DNA from 3 places in the Streptomyces sp. NPDC096311 genome. Region 2 is predicted to be linked to each of the others. Evidence: predicted binding sites of a transcription regulator. Region 2 holds the regulator's gene; each other region holds the start of a gene.
What was found. The regulator HrcA, encoded in region 2, represses chaperone genes, less so after heat shock. The targets are predictions, from matches to a motif close to TTNGCACTCNGNNNNNCNGAGTGCNAA.

Region 1 (3,017 bases), on a different contig from region 2:
CTTCCTGAAGCTGGTCACCGACAAGGGGTACGCGGTGGCACGGCTGGAGGACTACCTGTGAGAACGCGGGCGCTGGTCGCGGGGGCGCTCACCGCGGCGCTCCTGACCGGCTGCACCGGCTGTGCCCAGTCCGTCGACCCGATCGAACGGCTGGGCAAGAAGGCCGCGCAGGAGGTGCGCAGGTCCCGGCCGAAGGGGCCGACCTCGTCGACGTACCGGCACTGGGGGCTGCCCACCCCGCTCGCCGCCGCGCCGCGGCAGGCCGCCCGGCCCGCCCTCCGCGGCGCGGCGCCGGGGCTGGCCCCCGTCGTGGACCGCGTACCCACCCGCGACAAGGTGGTCTTCCTGACGTACGACGACGGTGCCGAGCGCGATCCGCGGTTCGTCGACATGGTCCGTGAACTGCGGCTGCCGGTCAGCATGTTCCTCACGGACAGTGTCGTCGGGCCGGGGTACGGGCACTTCGCCCAGCTGCGGACGGTCGGCGCGAGCGTGCAGAACCACACCCTCCACCACGCCTCGCTGCGCGGACTGCCGTACGCGGGTCAACGGGCCGAGATCTGCGGCCAGCAGGAGAAGCTCAAGGCCCGCTTCGGCGTCCGCCCCCGGCTCTTCCGTCCGCCCTACGGCACCTACGACACCACCACGCTGCGCGCCGCCGCCGACTGCGGGGTCGCGGCCGTCGTCCTCGGCCGGGAGCCCGACGCCCGCCGCCTGCGACGGGGTGACATCCTCTCCGGCTTCGAGGAGCCCAACCTCACGGAGGCGACGGTCAGACTCCTGCGGCGCATCCAGGCGGAGGGCTTCACACCGGCGCGCCTGGAGAACTACCTCTGACCCTGCGGCTCGGGGCGGTGTCCCTCAGCCCGTCCGGCGTGTGAGGACGAGGCCGTTCAGGCCGATAAGGGGGTCTGGGGGCGCGGCCCCCAGGGGCGCGCCGACACGCACGCCGGGTGCCCAAAAGCCCACGCCACGCCGGAGGCTTTGGCACTCCGCTTGACCGAGTGCTAATCGCGGTCATAGTCTCGGCCCTGGCACTCCCCCCTGGAGAGTGCCAATAGCGACGGGCAGGTCCGGCACCCGCGACGACGGATCCACCTGGTCGCCACCTCAGACAGTTAACCCCGTGAGATCTCCGAAGGGGGAGGTCGGATCGTGACGACCACCAGCTCCAAGGTTGCCATCAAGCCGCTCGAGGACCGTGTTGTGGTCCAGCCGCTGGACGCCGAGCAGACCACGGCTTCCGGCCTGGTCATCCCGGACACCGCGAAGGAGAAGCCCCAGGAGGGCGTCGTCCTCGCTGTGGGCCCGGGCCGCTTCGAGAACGGCGAGCGCCTGCCGCTCGACGTCAGCACCGGCGACATCGTGCTGTACAGCAAGTACGGCGGCACCGAGGTGAAGTACAACGGCGAGGAGTACCTCGTCCTCTCGGCTCGCGACGTGCTCGCGATCATCGAGAAGTAGTTCACCGAGCTTCACCGTTTCACCCAGTTTTGCAGTGAACTGCGCCCCTGGCCCCCGCGACCATAACCAGCCGGGCGTCGGGGGCGCGGTTCGTTCACCCCAGTTTTCCGAGAGGGCTGAATCGCTCCCATGGCGAAGATCCTGAAGTTCGACGAGGACGCCCGTCGCGCCCTCGAGCGCGGCGTCAACAAGCTTGCCGACACGGTCAAGGTGACGATCGGCCCCAAGGGCCGCAACGTCGTCATCGACAAGAAGTTCGGCGCACCCACCATCACCAACGACGGTGTCACCATCGCCCGCGAGGTCGAGCTCGACGACCCGTACGAGAACCTCGGCGCCCAGCTGGTGAAGGAGGTGGCGACCAAGACCAACGACATCGCGGGTGACGGTACGACCACCGCCACCGTGCTGGCCCAGGCGCTCGTCCGCGAGGGCCTGAAGAACGTCGCCGCGGGTGCCTCCCCGGCGCTGCTGAAGAAGGGCATCGACGCGGCCGTCAAGGCGGTCTCGGACGAGCTCCTCGCCACCGCGCGCCCGATCGACGAGAAGTCCGACATCGCCGCCGTCGCCGCGCTGTCCGCCCAGGACCCGCAGGTCGGCGAGCTCATCGCCGAGGCGATGGACAAGGTCGGCAAGGACGGTGTCATCACCGTCGAGGAGTCCAACACCTTCGGCCTGGAGCTCGACTTCACCGAGGGCATGGCCTTCGACAAGGGCTACCTGTCGCCGTACATGGTGTCCGACCAGGAGCGTATGGAGGCCGTCCTCGACGACCCGTACATCCTCATCCACCAGGGCAAGATCAGCTCCATCCAGGACCTGCTGCCGCTGCTGGAGAAGGTCATCCAGTCCAACGCCTCCCGGCCGCTGCTGATCATCGCCGAGGACGTCGAGGGCGAGGCCCTGTCGACCCTGGTCGTGAACAAGATCCGCGGCACGTTCAACGCCGTCGCCGTGAAGGCCCCCGGCTTCGGTGACCGCCGCAAGGCCATGCTCGGCGACATCGCCACCCTCACCGGTGGTCAGGTCATCGCCGAGGAGGTCGGCCTCAAGCTTGACCAGGTCGGTCTGGACGTGCTGGGCACCGCCCGCCGCGTGACCGTCACCAAGGACGACACCACCATCGTCGACGGTGGCGGCAACTCCGACGAGGTCGTCGGCCGGGTCAACCAGATCAAGGCCGAGATCGAGAACACCGACTCCGACTGGGACCGCGAGAAGCTCCAGGAGCGCCTCGCGAAGCTGGCCGGCGGCGTGTGCGTGATCAAGGTCGGCGCCGCCACCGAGGTCGAGCTCAAGGAGAAGAAGCACCGTCTGGAGGACGCCATCTCCGCGACCCGCGCCGCGGTCGAGGAGGGCATCGTCTCCGGTGGTGGCTCCGCGCTCGTCCACGCCGTGAAGATCCTCGAGGGCAACCTCGACAAGACCGGCGACGAGGCCACGGGTGTCGCGGTCGTCCGCCGCGCCGCCGTAGAGCCGCTGCGCTGGATCGCCGAGAACGCCGGCCTCGAGGGTTACGTCATCACCTCCAAGGTCGCCGAGCTCGACAAGGG
Region 2 (3,017 bases):
CGAGCTGGATCCGCGTGCCGTTGTCGACGCCGGCGGGGATCTTGACGGTCAGCGTGCGACGCGACCGGACCCGCCCGTCACCGGCGCACTCGGGGCAGGGAGTCGGGACGACGGTCCCGAAACCCTGGCACTGCGGACACGGCCGGGAGGTCATGACCTGCCCGAGGAAGGACCGCGTGACCTGGGACACCTCACCCCGCCCGCGACACATGTCACAGGTCTGGGCCGAGGTACCCGGCGCCGCGCCCTCACCGTTGCAGGTGGCGCAGACGACGGCCGTGTCGACCTGGATGTCCTTCGTCGTGCCGAAGGCCGCCTCGTCCAGCTCGATCTCGAGCCGGATCATGGCGTCCTGGCCACGCCGCGTACGCGAGCGCGGACCGCGCTGCGACGCCGTACCGAAGAAGGCGTCCATGATGTCCGAGAAGTTCCCGAACCCGCCGGCGCCGAAGCCGCCCGCACCGCCGCCGCCCGACTGGGACAGCGGGTCGCCGCCGAGGTCGTAGACCTGCTTCTTCTGCGGGTCCGACAACACCTCGTACGCGGCGTTGATCTCCTTGAACCGCTCCTGCGTCTTCGGATCGGGATTGACGTCCGGGTGCAGCTCGCGTGCGAGCCGCCGGAAGGCCTTCTTGATCTCGTCCTGGGACGCGTCGCGGCGCACGCCGAGTACGGCGTAGTAGTCCGTGGCCACTTAAGACTCCGCCAGGATCTGTCCGACGTACCGTGCCACTGCGCGTACCGCTCCCATCGTTCCCGGGTAATCCATGCGGGTCGGGCCGACCACGCCGAGTTTGGCTACTGCCTCGTCGCCCGAACCGTAGCCGACCGAGACCACGGACGTGGAGTTGAGTCCCTCATACGCGTTCTCGTGACCGATTCGCACCGTCATGCTCGAATCCCCGGCCTCACCAAGCAACTTGAGAAGCACGACCTGCTCCTCCAGCGCTTCGAGCACCGGCCGGATGGTGAGAGGGAAGTCATGTCCGAAGCGCGTCAGATTGGCGGTCCCGCCGATCATCAGCCGCTCCTCGGTCTCCTCGACGAGCGTCTCCAGAAGAGTGGAGAGCACCGTCGCGACCGTACCTCGGTCCTCCGCCTCGAACGCGTCCGGGAGGTCCTGCACGAGCTGCGGGACGTCCGCGAAGCGACGGCCCGCGACCCTGCTGTTGAGCCGGGCCCGCAGATCCGCGAGAGACGTTTCTCCGAACGGGGCCGGGCAGTCGATCATGCGCTGCTCGACCCGCCCGGTGTCCGTGATCAGCACGAGCATCACACGGGCAGGGGCGAGGGACAGCAGCTCCACGTGCCGCACGGTCGATCTCGTCAGCGACGGATACTGCACGACGGCGACCTGCCGGGTCAGCTGCGCGAGCAGCCGCACCGTCCGCCCGACGACGTCGTCCAGGTCGACCGCGCCGTCCAGGAAGTTCTGAATGGCCCGCCGCTCGGGCGCGGTCATCGGCTTGACGCCGGCGAGCTTGTCGACGAAGAGCCGGTAGCCCTTGTCGGTGGGGATCCGCCCGGCGCTGGTGTGCGGCTGGGCGATGTACCCCTCGTCCTCCAGGGCCGCCATGTCGTTGCGGACGGTGGCCGGGGACACTCCCAGCCGGTGCCGCTCGGTCAGCGCCTTGGAACCGACCGCGACCGGCTCGTCGGTGCCGACATAGTCCTGGACGATGGCGCGCAGCACTTCGAGCCTGCGTTCACTGAGCATCGCGCACACCTCCAGTTCTCGGCCCCTCGGCGCCCCGCCTGGCACTCAGCGCATGCGAGTGCCAGCATTCCCCGGCCCAGTGTACGGCCGGTGGGTACGGCCCCGGCAAGGGCGGCCCCGCGATCTTGTGCAAGGTGCACCGACGTACACCGACGTGTCCCGTGATGTCACACCGTCCCCGCCCGCGATGTCGTACCGTCCACGCCCTCACCGCTAGCGTCGGCGTATGAAGGTGACTTGGGAAGAGGCGGGGTGGGAGCAGCTGACACCGCGGGTGGGGCGGCGGCGGCTTCCGGTCTGGGACTGCACGGTCGGACTGGTCGTGGGCGAGGGCGGGGCGCTGATCATCGACCCGGGGTCGAGCCTCGCGGAGGGCGCACGGTTGCGCGGGGAGGCGCAGGCGCTCGCCGGCCGCCGTGTGACCTTCCTCGCGCTCACCCACCCCCACTTCGACCATGTCCTGGGCGCGGCGGCGTTCGCGGGCGCGGAGGTCCTCGCCGCGGGCGGCTCGGCCGAGGTGTACGAGCACGGGCGCGAGGAGCTGTACGCGGACGCGGTACGGGGCGGACTGGACGCGCGGGCGGCGGAGGACGCGGCGGACACCCTGGTGCGTCCCAGGCACTATGTGTGGGGCACCTGGCATCTCGAGCTGGCCGGCGGCGTCGAGGTCCTGCTGGTGCGGACGGGCGAGGGCCACACCGCCCACGACCTCGTGGTCGTGGTGCCGGGCGACCCGACGGTGGTGTTCTGCGGCGACCTGGTCGAGGAGTCCGGCGAACCCCAGGCGGGCCCCGACGCCGTACCGTCGCGCTGGCCCGGGGCCCTCGACAGGTTGCTCGACCTCGGCGGCGAGGACGCGCTGTACGTGCCAGGTCACGGAGCGGTCGTGGACGCCGGATTCGTACGGTCCCAGCGGGACGCGCTGGCCGCGCGTTTCGGCGTGCCGGGTTTCGGCGTGCCAGGTCTCGCCACGCCGGGTTTCGATGCGTCGGATTCCGGCGTGTCGCGTTGAGCGCCGCCGGGCTTCTCCTATCGTCATCCGAATGCGCCAGTACTCTCCGGACCTGACTCCGCCGTGGAAGAAGCCCAAGCCCGTGCCGGAGGTTCCGGCGGAGCCGGGCCTGGTGGTCGAGGAGCCGGGGACCGGTTTCTGCGGTGCGGTGGTCCGCTGCGAGGCGGGCACGGTGACGCTGGAGGACCGCTTCGGCAAGCACCGCGTCTTCCCCCTGGAACCGCGCGGCTTCCTCCTCGAGGGCCAGGTGGTCACTCTCACCCGCCCCTCCTCCACCACCACCCGTCC
Region 3 (3,017 bases), on a different contig from region 2:
AGGTGACGGCCGAGGGTGGGACCCTCGGTGAGGTCATCGCGGATCTGGAGAAGAACCACACGGGTATCGCCGCGCGCGTCCTGGACGACCAGGGCAAGCTGCGCCGGTTCGTCAACGTCTATGTGAACGACGACGACGTCCGCTTCGAGCAGGGTCTGGAGACGGCGACACCGGACGGCGCGGGCGTCTCGATCATTCCCGCCGTCGCCGGCGGCTGACCGCCTCGCGAGTCGTTACCCAGGGTGAGATAGTTACCTTGGGTAATGTCAATTACCGAGAGTTCATCGAATTGCCCCCTCCGTGAGAGAAGCGGAGGGGGCAATTCTGTATGGTTGAGCGCGGTACAGTTGGGGAACCCGCTCCACTTTGCATGCCGGGCGCATATGAGTTCGTGCCCGAAGTCCGGCAAGAAGTAGCCAAAGTGTCCCGCGCTTTTGAGCCTTATACGGCTTTTATGGGGCCCGACTTGCCCTGAATCTTCGCAAATTCTTCCCATATTCCCGATCGGTCGTGCCCGGAATTCTCGTCCGATTGACCTGTTGCAGACGGCAGTTGGACAGATACATTCAGCCGCGGTCGACGCGTTCCGGCGCACACCCCCAACCGTTGGGGGGTGAGGTCTGACCCGGGCCCGCGAAGTGCGGTCCTGTGCAAGGGCCAGTAATAGGGGAGTTAGGCATGGCTCAGGGCACCGTCAAGTGGTTCAACGCGGAGAAGGGGTACGGCTTCATCGCGGTCGACGGTGGTGCGGATGTATTCGTCCACTACAGCGCGATTCAGATGGACGGCTACCGCACCCTGGAAGAGGGTCAGCGGGTCGATTTCGAGATCTCGCAGGGCCAGAAAGGGCCGCAGGCGGACATGGTCCGACTCGCGACCAGCTGAAGCACGCGCCGACTGACTGTTCGACGTGACGAAGGGCTCGTATCCCCTGGGGGTACGAGCCCTTCGGCCTGTCCGCACGCGGCCGTGGGCCCGCTCGACACTGTCGTGGGCCCGCTCGCGCACCGGCGCGACGCGCGGGTTGCGCGCCCCTTCTCACCTGCGGATCAAGGGAAGGCGCTTGCACTCGGCAGGGGCGAGTGCTAATCATTGGCGTTAGCACTCTGAAGGTGAGAGTGATAACGAAGGACCGGGTCGGTGAGGCCCGCAGGCCAGGTGGTGCAAGGAACCACGGGGCAGGCAGGCCGTCCGTCGCGGGCGCCAGCGCGGTCCGGAGCAATCCACCCCAGTCCGGGAGGACCACTTCACATGGCCAAGATCATCGCGTTCGACGAGGAGGCACGGCGCGGTCTCGAGCGCGGGATGAACCAGCTCGCCGACGCCGTCAAGGTCACCCTTGGCCCCAAGGGCCGCAACGTCGTCCTCGAGAAGAAGTGGGGCGCCCCCACGATCACCAACGATGGTGTTTCCATCGCCAAGGAGATCGAGCTCGAGGACCCGTACGAGAAGATCGGCGCCGAGCTGGTCAAGGAAGTCGCCAAGAAGACGGACGACGTCGCCGGTGACGGTACGACCACGGCGACCGTTCTCGCCCAGGCGCTCGTCCGCGAGGGCCTGCGCAACGTAGCCGCCGGCGCCAACCCGATGGCTCTCAAGCGCGGTATCGAGAAGGCCGTCGAGGCCGTCTCCGGTGCCCTCCTTGAGCAGGCCAAGGATGTCGAGACCAAGGAGCAGATCGCTTCCACGGCCTCCATCTCCGCCGCCGACACCCAGATCGGCGAGCTCATCGCCGAGGCGATGGACAAGGTCGGCAAGGAAGGCGTCATCACCGTCGAGGAGTCCCAGACCTTCGGTCTGGAGCTGGAGCTCACCGAGGGTATGCGCTTCGACAAGGGCTACATCTCGGCGTACTTCGCCACCGACATGGAGCGTATGGAGGCCGTCCTCGACGACCCGTACATCCTGATCGCGAACTCCAAGATCGCGAACGTCAAGGACCTGCTCCCGCTCCTCGAGAAGGTCATGCAGGGCGGCAAGCCGCTGCTGATCATCGCCGAGGACGTCGAGGGCGAGGCCCTGTCGACCCTGGTCGTCAACAAGATCCGTGGCACCTTCAAGTCCGTCGCCGTCAAGGCTCCGGGCTTCGGTGACCGCCGCAAGGCCATGCTCGGCGACATCGCCATCCTCACGGGCGGCGAGGTCATCTCCGAGGAGGTCGGCCTCAAGCTGGAGAACGCGGGTCTGGACCTGCTGGGCCGTGCCCGCAAGGTCGTCATCACCAAGGACGAGACCACGATCGTGGACGGCTCCGGCTCCGCCGACCAGGTCCAGGGCCGGGTCAACCAGATCCGTGCCGAGATCGAGAACTCCGACTCGGACTACGACCGCGAGAAGCTCCAGGAGCGCCTGGCGAAGCTGGCCGGCGGCGTGGCCGTCATCAAGGCCGGTGCCGCCACCGAGGTCGAGCTCAAGGAGCGCAAGCACCGCATCGAGGACGCCGTTCGCAACGCGAAGGCGGCCGTCGAGGAGGGCATCGTCGCCGGTGGTGGCGTGGCCCTCATCCAGGCCTCCTCGGTCTTCGAGAAGCTCGAGCTCTCGGGTGACGAGGCGACCGGCGCCAACGCCGTGCGGCTCGCCCTGGAGGCCCCGCTCAAGCAGATCGCGGTCAACGGTGGTCTCGAGGGTGGCGTCATCGTCGAGAAGGTGCGCAACCTGCCCGTCGGCCACGGCCTGAACGCCGCGACCGGTGAGTACGTCGACATGATCGCCGAAGGCATCATCGACCCGGCGAAGGTGACGCGCTCTGCCCTGCAGAACGCCGCCTCCATCGCCGCGCTGTTCCTGACCACCGAGGCCGTCATCGCCGACAAGCCGGAGAAGGCCGCCGCGGCCGCTCCGGGCGGCATGCCGGGCGGTGACATGGACTTCTGATCCTTCCGAGGATCGGTTTTCCTGCCGAGGGCGGTACTCCCTGGAAACAGGGGGTACCGCCCTCGGGCGTGTGCGGGGTCACAGGACGAGGTGCCGGGCGGCCGGAATGACATGACCGACCGGGGAGTTGTCGTGGAGGCATG

Region 1: groES (co-chaperone GroES) is a predicted target of HrcA. The motif match lies at 985-1,011, and genes of this name have one in related genera.
Region 3: groL (chaperonin GroEL) is a predicted target of HrcA. The motif match lies at 1,099-1,125, and genes of this name have one in related genera.

The regions. Positions count from the first base shown of each region.
Region 1 is NZ_JBIWFN010000004.1:256,630-259,646, reverse strand. Features, by position in the region: gene ACIRA5_RS12685 (polysaccharide deacetylase family protein) at 1-61, shown strand, start outside; gene ACIRA5_RS12680 (polysaccharide deacetylase family protein) at 58-837, shown strand; gene groES (co-chaperone GroES) at 1,156-1,464, shown strand; gene groL (chaperonin GroEL) at 1,594-3,017, shown strand, end outside.
Region 2 is NZ_JBIWFN010000002.1:592,200-595,216, forward strand. Features, by position in the region: gene dnaJ (molecular chaperone DnaJ) at 1-694, opposite strand, end outside; gene hrcA (heat-inducible transcriptional repressor HrcA) at 695-1,717, opposite strand; gene ACIRA5_RS07320 (MBL fold metallo-hydrolase) at 1,944-2,729, shown strand; gene ACIRA5_RS07325 (DUF3097 domain-containing protein) at 2,761-3,017, shown strand, end outside.
Region 3 is NZ_JBIWFN010000003.1:532,353-535,369, reverse strand. Features, by position in the region: gene ACIRA5_RS10690 (MoaD/ThiS family protein) at 1-218, shown strand, start outside; gene ACIRA5_RS10685 (cold-shock protein) at 679-885, shown strand; gene groL (chaperonin GroEL) at 1,252-2,874, shown strand.